Regions from separate parts of the Barnesiella sp. ET7 genome, predicted to be linked through region 4. Evidence: riboswitches for the same ligand, from Rfam matches in the RefSeq annotation. Region 4 holds a riboswitch; each other region holds the start of a gene.
The links. A riboswitch is a leader RNA that binds a small molecule or an ion and turns the genes downstream of it on or off. The one in region 4 is predicted to bind cobalamin.
Positions count from the first base shown of each region.

Region 1 (3,122 bases), on a different contig from region 4:
CCAACATCACCCCGATGCCCGACGGCCGATGGCTGTTCACCGTCACGCCGCTCAACACATCGCAAGGTGTTCACACCCTGTACTGGACGGGCTCGATTGCCGCCGATGGAAAGTTTGTGCCCGATGCCGATTCTTCGCAACCGCGTCTGGTCGAACTGAACTCCCGCGACGGCTTCGGTCTCTTGTCGCCCACCATCTATCGGCACAACGACAAGGTGATTTCCCTGGGCATTGTCCCCGACAAGTTGTCGTCGGTCTCCAACTGGAACCTGGGTTGGGCTCACTGCTATTCGTTGCCTCGCGAGTGGTCTATTGCTGAGGACGGCTCGCTGTCGCAGAAACCTTATGAGGGGTTGACCGGGTTACGCACCACGACCACCTTTACCCGCACGGGGTTCGACCTGAACGGTACTCTCGACCTCTCGCCTGTGAGCGGACGCTCGGTCGAGATATGCGGCACATTCGAGGTGGGTGCCTCCGACTTCGGTTTCCACATCTTCAAGAGCGGCAGTGCCAAGGCCGTTGTTTCGTACACTCCGGCAACGGGTGAACTCGTGGCCGACTTCAGCGCCCTGCCTCGGTTGACCAACGACGCCGGCGTATACGACGGTGTCTATCGTTGCATCTTGCCCGAGCGTCCGGCCGTGGGGAGTGAGCTGAAGATAAATATCTTTATCGACCACTCCATCCTCGACATCTTCGTGAACGACAAGTGGGCTACCTCCATCCGTGTCTTCCCCACCGAAGCCGATGCCAACGGCATCGAAGCCTTTGCCTCGGCCACGACCCGGGTAAAGGAGCTGAATGCCTGGATACTCGAGGGGCAATCGGCGAGTTCGGGCATCGAGTCTGTGGTCTCCGACTGTGTGGATTCGGGAAGTGCCCGTGTCGATGTCTTCAATTTGCAAGGCATGAAGGTGCGGGCCAACGTACCTCGGGAGGTTGCTGCCGAGAATCTGCCGAACGGTTTCTACATTATCGGCGGCCAGAAGGTTCTGGTAAGATAAGTTTGGCAGTATAGAAAAAAATGGAGCCGGTGTAGGAGAGAACCGGCAAAACTTCTTCAGAGAAACTCATGAGCGCATACAGCCGCATCTCGGCTATATGCGCTCATGCTTTTTTTGTGGGGGGAGTGTGTTGTCAAGACCGCTGAGGATAAAGACTATAAGCTGCACCATATACAATCTGTTTGAAGTAGGAAGCGAAAAAGTTATCTTTCTCCAGAAAAAAATACTAATTTTACAGCCGATTGGTTCCAAAAGGCCCGCCGGGCCTCGAGGATTAAAAGGGAATCGGGTGAAAATCCCGGACAGTCCCGCTGCTGTGAAGCTCCGCCAACCGCTCGAATTCTATACGCCACTGATTGCAATATCGGGAAGGCCTCGAGTGGGGAGTCAGTCAGAAGACCTGCCGTCAGTTTTTGTTTTTAATCGAGCCCGTGGACAGGACGGTTAAATGTACGACGTAAATGCTATATACTTTTTTCAGGCTTTTCGAGCCATTCATAACCCGTGTCGGGGTGCTGTGTAAACCTGTTGGGGCATCTGCCCGGGAACAGGCAGGCACGACGCGTTGCCGTCTTGACAATATGGCAACGGCCGGGCTTGCCGTCTCTTCTCCGGCCCGGGACCTTGTTTTGCAAATTTTCAACAACTTGTTAAATAATAGATTTTTATCCAAAAGTAGAATGATGAAAGTAAGAAAGATGTGGGGCGTGCTGCTGGTAGCGGTAGCTCTGATTATGGGCAGTTGCTCGAAAGAGAGTGAAGAACCGATGCCCGACCCGAAGTTTGAGTGGACAACGGCTGTTGCAACCGATGTGCCGGTATTTGTGGTTCCCGATACCCAAGTAGAGATTGCCTATGCGGCAGAGCATGTGCAGTCGGTCAAGACCGAATCGCTGCCCGCCGGGTGGAGTGCAACGGTCGACCAGGATGCCCGGAAAATCGAAATCTCGGCCATGGCCGATGCCGAAACAAAAGCTACGCTCACCGTCACGGTAGCGGGCGCAGGCGGGAAGAACCTTTCGCAAAAGGTGGAGCTGTATTGTCTGAATGCCTTTGACGACCCGGCCGGGGTCTTTGTGCTCAACGAGGGGAACATGACTACCGAGAACGGCTCGCTCACCTGGATTTCGCCCGAGGGGTATGTGGTGGCCGATGCCTACAAGACGGTCAACGGTACCGAGCTGGGCAACGTGGCACAGGACATGGCATTCTGTAACGGCAAGGTCTATATCATCTCGCAGAACGGCAACAAGAACCCCAACGGCACGGTGTTCGAAAACGACGGCATGCTGGTGGTGGCCGATGCCCACACCTTGAAGCGGACGGCCGCCTACACGAACGACGACCTGCAGGGGCTCGACTGGCCCACGCATATCGCCGTGCTCGACGAGCAGCATCTCTATATCCGCGACAACGCCGGTATCTACCGTTTCGACCCCACGGCCAAGTCGCTGACCTTCGTGACCGGTTCGGACGGTGCGCCGAAGAGCCGCTTCGTGACGATGGGAGGCAAGGCCTACACCTTCAAGTCGGGCTATTTGAGCAAGATTCTCGAGCTCTCGACCGAGAGCGATGCCGTGACGTCGATTTCGTTCCCGTACAGCATCCCCTGCATGATCAACCGTGTGCTGGGCATTCAGGGCGCCGACGACGGCCGGATGTGGGTGATGACCTCTACCTCGACGACCGTAGGCTCGGGACAGATTGCCATCGGCAAGTTCAACCTGTCGGACCGCTCGATGATTCAGCGCCGCATAGGCGTTGAACCGGCCGTGGGTTCGTCGGGCGAGGCCTTCGCCGCCTATGGCAACAACCTCTACTATGCCGATGGGGTGACGGTCTACTGTCTGCCTTTCGACGAGAGCGAAGATCTCAAGGCCGACTCGGGTCTCGAGGCCGAGCAATGGATGGTCGACCTCTCTGCTCTGGACAAGAACGCCGGCATCCGTTACAACGGACTGGGCGTGCACCCCAAGTCGGGACGTGTCTACATCAATACCCTCAAATCGTATGCCCTCTTCGGGCAGAACCAGATCTGGGGATTCGACTTTGCCACCAGCACCGAGGCTCCGGCCGTCAAATACGAAAACTATACCCACTTCCCCGCCGGCTTCT
Region 1 covers NZ_JANRHM010000004.1:150,124-153,245, reverse strand. The annotation lists gene NW211_RS03995 (LamG-like jellyroll fold domain-containing protein) at 1-1,007, shown strand, start outside; cobalamin riboswitch at 1,234-1,430, shown strand; gene NW211_RS03990 (DUF5074 domain-containing protein) at 1,688-3,122, shown strand, end outside.
Region 1: it holds a riboswitch for cobalamin, as region 4 does, so the genes downstream of both, NW211_RS03990 (DUF5074 domain-containing protein) here and NW211_RS03060 (anaerobic ribonucleoside triphosphate reductase) in region 4, are expected to answer to the same signal.

Region 2 (3,122 bases), on a different contig from region 4:
CTTGTCAGTCCGATTCCCCGGCCATGATTTCGCTGGGACTCGACGATACCTATGTGGTGGAACGCATGAAGAGCCTCACGCTTCACCCCGAGTTCAGCGGGGAGCGCTATGAGTGGAAGCTCTCCTACGAATCGACGGCGGTCGACTCGCTCGTGGCCACCACCCGCGACTATACCTTCGTGGCCTACGAGACCGGTACCTACTGGCTGAAGCTGAACATCTACGACTCGGCCAACCCTGTCGAACACCTCATGCAGATTGTGGTCCGCCAGGAGGAGGTAGCTTACAGCCCCTACATCACCCGGGTGCATGAGTATCGCCCGGCTCCGGGGCAGTTTGTCAACGAGCTGCCCGAGTATAGCGAGGGCGATACCGAGGAGACCATGCGGCAGAAGGCCGAGGACTGTCTGGCCTACAATGCCGGTACGATGGTGTCGCTGGGCGGTTACGGCGGTTATATCGTCGTGGGATTTGACCATACGATTGTCAACCGTCCCGGCGAATACGACTTCAAGGTCTTGGGCAATGCCTTCTACTCCACGGGCAAACCCACTGCCGCATCGGGCGGCAGCAGCGAGCCCGGTATCGTGATGGTATCGGTCGATGTCAACGGCAACGGCCTCCCCGATGACGAGTGGTACGAACTGGCCGGCAGTGAATATCACAAGGAAGAGACGGTGAAAAATTACGGAATCACCTATTACCGCCCCGACGAAAACAAGACTCCGGTGCCCGGTACCGATACCAGCGTGACCGACTCGACCTATGTGCGCTGGACCGACAACCAGGGCGGGACCGGCTACGTGTCGAAGGTCGTTTTCCACAAGCAATCCTATTACCCGCAGTGGCTCTCCGACGAGACGCTCACGTTCGAGGGCACCCGCTTGCCCGACAATGCCATCGACGAGAGCGGCGACGGCTCCTATTATGTGCTCTATGCCTACGACTGGGGGTATGCCGACAACCACCCCAACGACAGCGAGAAGTCTAACTTCAATATCGATTGGGCGGTCGATGCCGAGGGTAATCCCGTGCATTTGCAGGGCATCGACTTTATCAAGATCTATACCGGTGTCAATCAGTTCAACGGCTGGTTGGGCGAGTGCTCGACCGAGGTGGCCGGAGTGACCGATTTGCACATCGCGGAAAAGTAAGAAAAAGAGAGATAGAATAGTAAGAATAAAATAGCGTATAGTGCGCACCGGTTCGGCCCGTTGAAGGCCGATTAAAAGGGAATCGGGTGTGAGTCCCGAACAGTCCCGCTGCTGTGAACTCCATCGAAAAGGAGCCGAGAGACAAGTCACTGATCCGTGCGATTGGGAAGGCCTCGGCTGCCGGAGTGAGTCAGAAGACCTGCCGTGCGTATTGTCCCGATAGCTTGCGAGGTATGAGCTGTGGCAAAAAACGATTCCGGGCCGGCAGGCCGGAGGCGGTTCCATGGGCAGGGGTAAACCATATCTTGCAAGTATTGAAATGGCAAAAACGATTGTTCAATTTTAATACTTAAAGATTTAACCGAAATGAAAAAGATTTATGTTTTCATGCTTTTGCTGTTTGCGGTGATGCAGTTGCCGGCACAGATACTTGTGCAGGGGCGGCCGCACCCTACCGCCGTGCAGCAGGTATCGCCTCGGGCTATTACCGATGGAACCTTCACGATGGAAATGATTGAAAACTGGACCGGCGAGGGCGCCAACCGGGCGGCTCTGGCGGTGCAGTGGAATGTCGACGGCGAGGAGAGTGCCCTGGTGTGGGGCTTCCGCTGGGACGGCGAGGCTACCGGCGCCACCATGATTACGGCCATTGCGGCAGCCGACCCGCGGTTTGTCATTGCCTCGGAGTCGGGCACGGCGTTCGGCAGCACGGTCTCGGGCTTAGGCTACGATGTGAACAAGAGCGGCGATTTTGCCATCGTCAAGGATGGTGAGGTGCGGCAGGCCAACGAGTTGGGATTGATACCCATGTCGGGCTACTCCTACGACGGGTGGAGCTGTACCGACCCCGAGGACTATTGGCAGTCGGGGTGGTATCAGGGCTATTGGTCGTACTGGACGAAGTCGGCCGATAGCGATTCGTGGTATTACAGCAACATGGGAATCTCGGGCCGTAAGCTCACCGACGGGTGTTGGGACGGTTGGAATTTCTCGGCCGGCATGCAGTCGTATGACTGGAAACCGCTGGCCGCTGCCGCCAAGAACGGGCTCACCGAACCCTCGATAAAGAGTCAGCCCGAGAGCCTGGTGGTGTCGCCGGGCGAGCCGGCCGCTTTTGTGCCGGTATTCCGGGGCGACAGCCTCACCTATCAGTGGTATAAGGACAAGGTCGCCATCGAAGGGGCCGTGAAGGCTGTCTACTCGATAGCGTCGGCTACGACGGCCGATGCCGGCAGCTACTATTGTGTGGCCGGAAACCGGCTGGGCTCGGTATCGACCGACCCGGTCACTCTCACCGTGGGCGAAAAGGCCGTGGTGGCCATTCCGGGCGAGGCTCCCCACACGGCAGTCATCATGTATGACGACTCGTATGCAACCTTTTCGGGCTCCTTGACCATACCCGCCACGGTCGAGCTCGATGGCCAATCCTGTACGGTGACCGCCATCGGCGACATGGCTTTCATGGGGTGTACCAAACTGACTTCGATAGAGCTCCCCGCCACGGTGCAGACGATAGGCGAGGGGGCTTTCTACGGCTGTACGGGGCTGACCGCCGTGGAGCTGCCCGAGTCGGCCGCCACGATTGGAGCCGAAGCCTTCGGCGGTTGTACGGCACTGACTACGCTCACGACAAACGAAAATCTCAAGACTCTGGGACGCTCGGCCTTTGCCGGCTGTACGGCTTTGACCGCCGTAGCGTTGCCCGACGGTCTGACTACCATAGAGGCTCTGGCTTTCAACGGCTGTGCCAAACTGTCTTCGGCCTCGCTGGGCCATTCGCTCACGCAGGTAGGCGACTCGGCCTTCTTCGGCTGCTCGGCTCTGGCTGCGGTGGAGCTTCCGGCTACGGTGACACGGGTGGGCGATTATGCCTGTTACGGTTGCAGTGCCTTGCAGAGCCTGACCCTGTCCGGGCAATCGGCTTTGCGCGAAATCGGGAAATATGCCTTTGCCGAGACGGCCATCGCC
Region 2 covers NZ_JANRHM010000006.1:106,554-109,675, reverse strand. The annotation lists gene NW211_RS05305 (cell surface protein) at 1-1,154, shown strand, start outside; cobalamin riboswitch at 1,186-1,376, shown strand; gene NW211_RS05300 (leucine-rich repeat protein) at 1,521-3,122, shown strand, end outside.
Region 2: it holds a riboswitch for cobalamin, as region 4 does, so the genes downstream of both, NW211_RS05300 (leucine-rich repeat protein) here and NW211_RS03060 (anaerobic ribonucleoside triphosphate reductase) in region 4, are expected to answer to the same signal.

Region 3 (3,122 bases), on a different contig from region 4:
TAGGAGAGGATGAGCACGAGGATGAAGAAGAGGATAAAGTAACCGCCCAGGATAATCATGATGTGGAACGAGTAGAAGACAAACGGCACGTGGGGAATGAGCTGTTCGACCGAGTCGACATAGCCGTAGCCGAAGTATTCGTAGTTGGCATCGAGTCGGGCCCGGGCCTCGTTCATGGCTGTGGTGTCGTTGTTTTGCCGGGCCGTGTTGAAGTCGGCCAGAGCGGCGATGGCCAGGCGGCCGCGCTCCATCTTCTCCTGAGCCGAGAGAGCGATAATCTCCTCACCCTTGAGGTTCTTGTCGGGGTAACCGCCGTCGATGATGTCGTTGATACCCGGCACGAAACCGTCGACCTGGCGCGTAGCCAGTATTGAGAGCAGTTTGGGGATAGGTATGTCGAAAAGAAACTCCTTCTCGTTGTTGTTGAACTCCTTGGCCGGATTGAGAATACCGAAGGCGATAAGCTCCTGCCCCTCCTTGCCGTGGTAGACACCCTCCATGGCAGCCAGTTTCATGGGTTGCTTGTCGGCTACCTGATAGGCCGAACCGTCACCGGTGTAGGCTACGACGAGAGCCCCCACCAGACCTACCCAGGCCCCCACGCGGATGCTCTGTTTGGCCAGGAAGTTTTCGCGATTCTTAAGCAGATACCATGCACTCACGCCCACGACGAAGATGCCGCCCAGCACCCAGCCGGCCGATACGGCGTGGAAAAACTTGTTGACGGCTACCGGCGAGAGTACCAGCGCCCAGAAGTCGTCCATGACGTTGCGGGCAGTCTCGGGGTCGAACTTCATGCCCACGGGGTATTGCATCCACGAGTTGGCTACCAGAATCCACAGCGCCGAAATCGAGGCCCCTATGGCGGTGAGCCAGGTCGAAGCCAGGTGGAACCGTTTGCTCACTTTGTTCCAGCCGAAGAACATGACGGCGATGAAGGTCGCCTCCATGAAGAAGGCCATGATGCCCTCGATGGCGAGCGGCGCCCCGAAAATGTCGCCCACGAACCAGCTGTAATTGGACCAGTTGGTACCGAACTGGAACTCGAGAATGATACCGGTTGCCACCCCGATGGCGAAGTTGACGCCGAAGAGGGTCATCCAGTATTTGGTAATGGTTTTCCATCGTTCGTCGCCGGTACGGTAGTAGATGGTTTCCATGATACTGACGATTATGCCCAACCCCAGCGTGAGGGGGACAAACAGCCAGTGATAAATAGCGGTGAGTGCAAATTGTGCCCTCGACCAGTCTACGAGCGTGAAAAGATCGTTCATAACTCCTGTGATTGTTGTTGTTGAGAATTATTGGTATTGGTGAGATTTTCGATGACGGCATTGGCCCGCTCCTCGTCGGTATCGAACTCTTTTTGCAAAATGTTGGGGAAAAAGAAGAGCCGCAGGATAAAAAACATGATGAACAGTTTGATAAGAATGATTGCCCAAAGTGTTTTTCCCAAGGTCATCGATCGGAATCCTTCAAGGTAGAATCGCCATACGCGCACTACGAAATTGTCGTTTTTCAAGGTTTGGTTTTCTTCCATAAGTGTATTGTATGTAGATGAAGAAAATTTTCGCAATATTCGGTAAAATTTGTGATTGATACAAATTTATAACCGTTATTTTTTATTACGAATCAATACTTTTTTCACAAGTAACGATTGGGGTGCAGGTTTGGTTTGGAATAATTTCCAAGAAAAAATAGAACAGTATCAATAATTTGTGTTACCTTTGTCACGCATTGGTTTCGAAACCCCGTCCGGGGCGTAGAATGAAAAGGGAATCGGGTGAAAATCCCGAACAGTCCCGCTGCTGTAAGCTCCCGTAGAGGTGCCGAGAATACTTGAAAGCCACTGATTATGACGATTGGGAAGGCCTCGGTTACCGGAGTAAGTCAGAAGACCTGCCATGCTTTTAGTCATTAGCTTTCGGGGGGTAGAGCTTGTGAATCTGCGGAAGGGTGGCCTACACGCGTCCGTCTGTTTACACCGACTTGTATCGAAAGAACCCGCTCCGAGGCTGTTAAAAAATAGTCCGATGGAAAGACTTTGTCGTTGGGTATCGTTTGTGTGTGCGATTGGGGTACTGGCTGCTCTGCCCGTGCGGGTGTGGGCCGATGAGACTTCGTCGACCGACTCGATACAGACCCGGTCGCTGGGCGAGGTAATGGTCACGGCCAACCGGTATAGCGAGGTGATACCCTCACAGAAACTTGCAGGGAAGGAGTTACAGGCTCTCAACAGTTTTTCGGTGGCCGATGCCATACGTTACTTTTCGGGTATTCAGATTAAGGATTACGGTGGAGTGGGCGGTTTGAAGACCGTCAACATCCGCAGCATGGGTACCAACCACATGGGGGTATATTACAACGGTATCCAGTTGGGCAATGCTCAGAACGGCCAGGTGGACCTGGGGAAATTCTCGCTCGAGAACATCGAGGAGATTTCGCTCTACAACGGGCAGAAGAGCGAGATATTCCAGTCGGCCCGTGAGTTCGGCTCGGCCGGTTCCATCTACCTCACCACCCGTCGGCCCAAGTTCAAGCCGGGTGAGAAGTCGCACCTGAAGGCCTCGTTCAAAACGGGGTCGTTCGACTTGGTCAACCCCTCGGTGCTCTTCGAATACAAGCTCAGCGAGAGCGTGAGCATGACCTTCAACAGCGAGTGGACCAACTCGAGCGGTAAGTACAAATTCCGTTACAAGCGGGTTACCCCCTCGGGCGAGGTGGCCTACGACACCACGGCTACCCGGCAAAACGGCGACATCGATGCCGTGCGTTTCGAGGGCGGTCTGCAGGGCTATCTCTCCAACGGTTTTTGGAAAGCCTACGTCTACCATTACAGCTCCGAGCGGGGTATCCCCGGCGCCATCGTCAACAACGTGTGGCGCAACGGCGAGCGGTTGTGGGACCGCAACACCTTCGTGCAAGGCGTCTATCAGCAGGATATTACCCGCAAGTACAGCCTCAAGGTCAATGCCAAGTATGCGTTCGATTATACCCACTATGTGAACAACGACGACAAGCTGATGCGGGTCGACAACCAGTACAAGCAGCGCGAGGTCTACGTGTCATTGGCCAACAAGTATTCGATACTCCGCAACTGGGACGTGTCGGTGGCCTACGAC
Region 3 covers NZ_JANRHM010000006.1:111,827-114,948, reverse strand. The annotation lists gene NW211_RS05325 (cytochrome ubiquinol oxidase subunit I) at 1-1,274, opposite strand, end outside; gene NW211_RS05320 (DUF4492 domain-containing protein) at 1,271-1,540, opposite strand; cobalamin riboswitch at 1,722-1,922, shown strand; gene NW211_RS05315 (TonB-dependent receptor) at 2,034-3,122, shown strand, end outside.
Region 3: it holds a riboswitch for cobalamin, as region 4 does, so the genes downstream of both, NW211_RS05315 (TonB-dependent receptor) here and NW211_RS03060 (anaerobic ribonucleoside triphosphate reductase) in region 4, are expected to answer to the same signal.

Region 4 (3,122 bases):
ATGCCTTTGCCGGCCTATATCACCCGCCCGGTCGAGGAGCTCGATGCCGAGCGTTATCAAAATATCTTTGCTCGCCACGAAGGGGCCGTGGTTACTCCCGCTGCCGGGCTCCACTTCAGCCGTGAGCTGTTGAAGCGCATGGAGATCAAGGGCATCGACTACGGTTTCCTCACCCTTCACTCGGGTCTGGGTAACTTCCGTGAAATCGATGTCGAAGACCTCACCAAGCACAAAATGGACTCGGAGCAACTGATTGTAACTCCCGAGTTGGTCGAGCTCGTCAACCACGCCAAGGATGGCGGCCACAAGGTGTGCGCCGTGGGTACCTCGGTGATGCGGGGTATCGAGAGTGCGGTCAGCACCGGCGGCCACATGAAGACCTACGACGGCTGGACCAACAAGTTCATCTTCCCGCCCTACGACTTTACGGTAGCCACCAGTCTGGTGACCAACTTCCACATGCCGCTTTCGACCATGCTGATGATGGTAGCGGCATTCGGCGGATATGAAATTGTCCTCGAGGCCTACGATGCTGCCCTCAAGGAGGGGTATCGTTTCGGTGCCTATGGCGACGCCATGCTCATTCTGTAATTGGTAAGATATCAGGGACGCTCTTGTCCCGGAAGATACAGAGAACCTTGTTGCACCTTGGGGACAAACGGTGCGGCAAGGTTCTCTCTCTTATAGAGAGATTACTATCTCGCCTTTTTTATTATGTTGCTGGAATAGATAACAATTTGGTTGATTCGATTGGATATCCGATTGAACAATGGAATAGATGCCTTTTTTGCTGTTTTATAGCAGTATAGTTTCCATATGGGAGTTGGTATAGGCCTCTATTCGTTGCTGGTTTTAGGAAACTTTTTTCTATTCTGGTTTTCAAAAGTTTCCCGAAAAAGGAAACTTTTGTCTCGAAATTTGTTGTTTGGTTATCGCGAATTTGTGTAACTTTGTACCCGCATTCCGGTTCGGCCCCGTTGTACGATGGTGTCGATAAAAAGGGAATCGGGTGAGAATCCCGAGCAGTCCCGCTGCTGTAATTCCTGTGAAAGTCCCGTGACACGAGCCACTGACGAGAATCTGTTTCTGTAATGTCGGGAAGGCGTCATCGGGGCAGGGAAGAGCCAGAAGACCTGCCGGAGTGAGAGAGAAGCAAAAGGACGTTCGAGGAGACGTCCGCAGTATCCAACCCTAAACAACTTATCAACATGGATTATGCAGGCATTACCATTGCCAAGCGCGATGGTGCCCAAGAGAGTTTCTCGATTGCCAAAATCGAGCGGGCTATTGCCAAGGCCTATCGGGCCGATGGTATCGACGACGAAACTGCGGTGAAACAGATTGCCGGCGAGGTGGCCGCCGCCATCGACAAGAGCGAGATTTCGGTCGAGGAGATTCAAGATCTGGTCGAGCGCCATCTGATGCGGCGCAACCCTTCGGTGGCCAAGCGCTTCATCATCTATCGCGAGTGGCGCACCAAGGAGCGCGAGAAACGCACCTCGATGAAGCAGGTGATGGACGGCATCGTGGCTGTCGAGAAGAACGACGTGAACCTGAGCAACGCCAACATGTCGTCGCATACGCCGGCCGGGCAGATGATGACCTTCGCCTCGGAGGTGACCAAGGATTACGCCTATAAGTATCTGGTGGGGGTGCGCTACGGGCGGGCGCACCGCGAGGGCGACATTCACATCCACGACCTCGACTACTATCCCACCAAGACGACCACCTGCGTGCAGTACGACCTGGAGGATATTTTCAACCGCGGTTTCCATACCAAAAACGGAACCGTGCGCACGCCTCAGTCGATACAGAGCTACGCCACGCTGGCCACTATCGTGTTCCAGACCAACCAGAACGAGCAGCACGGCGGGCAGGCCATCCCGGCTTTCGACCACTTCATGGCACCGGGGGTGCTGAAGAGTTTCCGCAAACATCTCGAGACGGCCATCGACTTCATCTTGCGCCTGCATGGCGAGAGCGACCATCCGTCGCTGCGAGAGGCGATAGCCGACTCGGTCGCCTCGATAGCCGATACGGAGGTGCAACAGGCTGCACTGGCCGACCGCCTGCAGACTCTGGGCCTGACTCTCTCGGCCAATGAGTTGCGCACCGCCTGGACACAAAGCTACGAGACTACCCGCAAGGATACCCACCAAGCCATGGAGGGGTTGGTGCACAACCTCAACACCATGCACTCGCGGGGTGGCAACCAGGTGGTTTTCAGTTCGATAAACTACGGTACCGATACCTCGCCCGAGGGGCGCATGGTCATACGCGAGCTGCTCTCGGCTACAACCGAGGGGTTGGGCCACGGCGAGGTGCCGGTCTTCCCGATACAGATTTTCAAGGTGAAGAATGGGGTATCGTACAGCGACGAGGATTATGCTGCGGCGATGGCCGACTTCGAGGGGGCGATGGCGGGACGTATCCCATTCAAGGCGCCCAACTTCGACCTGCTGCTCGAGTCGTGCCGGACCACGGCCACTTCGCTCTTTCCCAATTTCGTATTTCTCGATACCGACTACAACCGGAACGAACTTTGGCGGGCCGACGACCCCGACCGCTTCCGCTACGAGGTGGCCACGATGGGTTGCCGTACCCGGGTGTTTGAAAACCTGCACGGTGCGAAGAGTTCGTGGGGGCGGGGCAACCTCTCCTTTACCTCGATGAATATGCCGCGCCTGGCCATCGAGGCGCGTCGCGAGGCCGAAGAGCTGCACCCCGACGGCGACAAGCACGCCATCCGCCGCGAGGCCCGTATCCTCTTTCTCGAGAAGGTGCGCACCACCGCCTCGATGATTGCCGAGCAGTTGCACGAGCGGTACGAGTATCAGCGCAAGGCTCTCGCCCGTCAGTTCCCTTTCATGATGGGTAACGACGTGTGGAAGGGTGGCGGACGGCTGAATCCCGACGATGAGGTGGGCGACGTAATCAATAGCGGTACGCTGGGCATCGGTTTTATCGGCGGCCACAATGCCATGTGTGCCATCTACGGCGAGGGGCATGCCCGCAACGAGGAGGCCTGGCAGACGCTCTACGATGCCGTGATGGTGATGAACAACGTGGTCGAGGAGTACAAGAGCCGCTATGGGCTCAACTACTCGGTACTGGCCACGCCG
Region 4 covers NZ_JANRHM010000003.1:137,666-140,787, reverse strand. The annotation lists gene queA (tRNA preQ1(34) S-adenosylmethionine ribosyltransferase-isomerase QueA) at 1-591, shown strand, start outside; cobalamin riboswitch at 948-1,156, shown strand; gene NW211_RS03060 (anaerobic ribonucleoside triphosphate reductase) at 1,209-3,122, shown strand, end outside.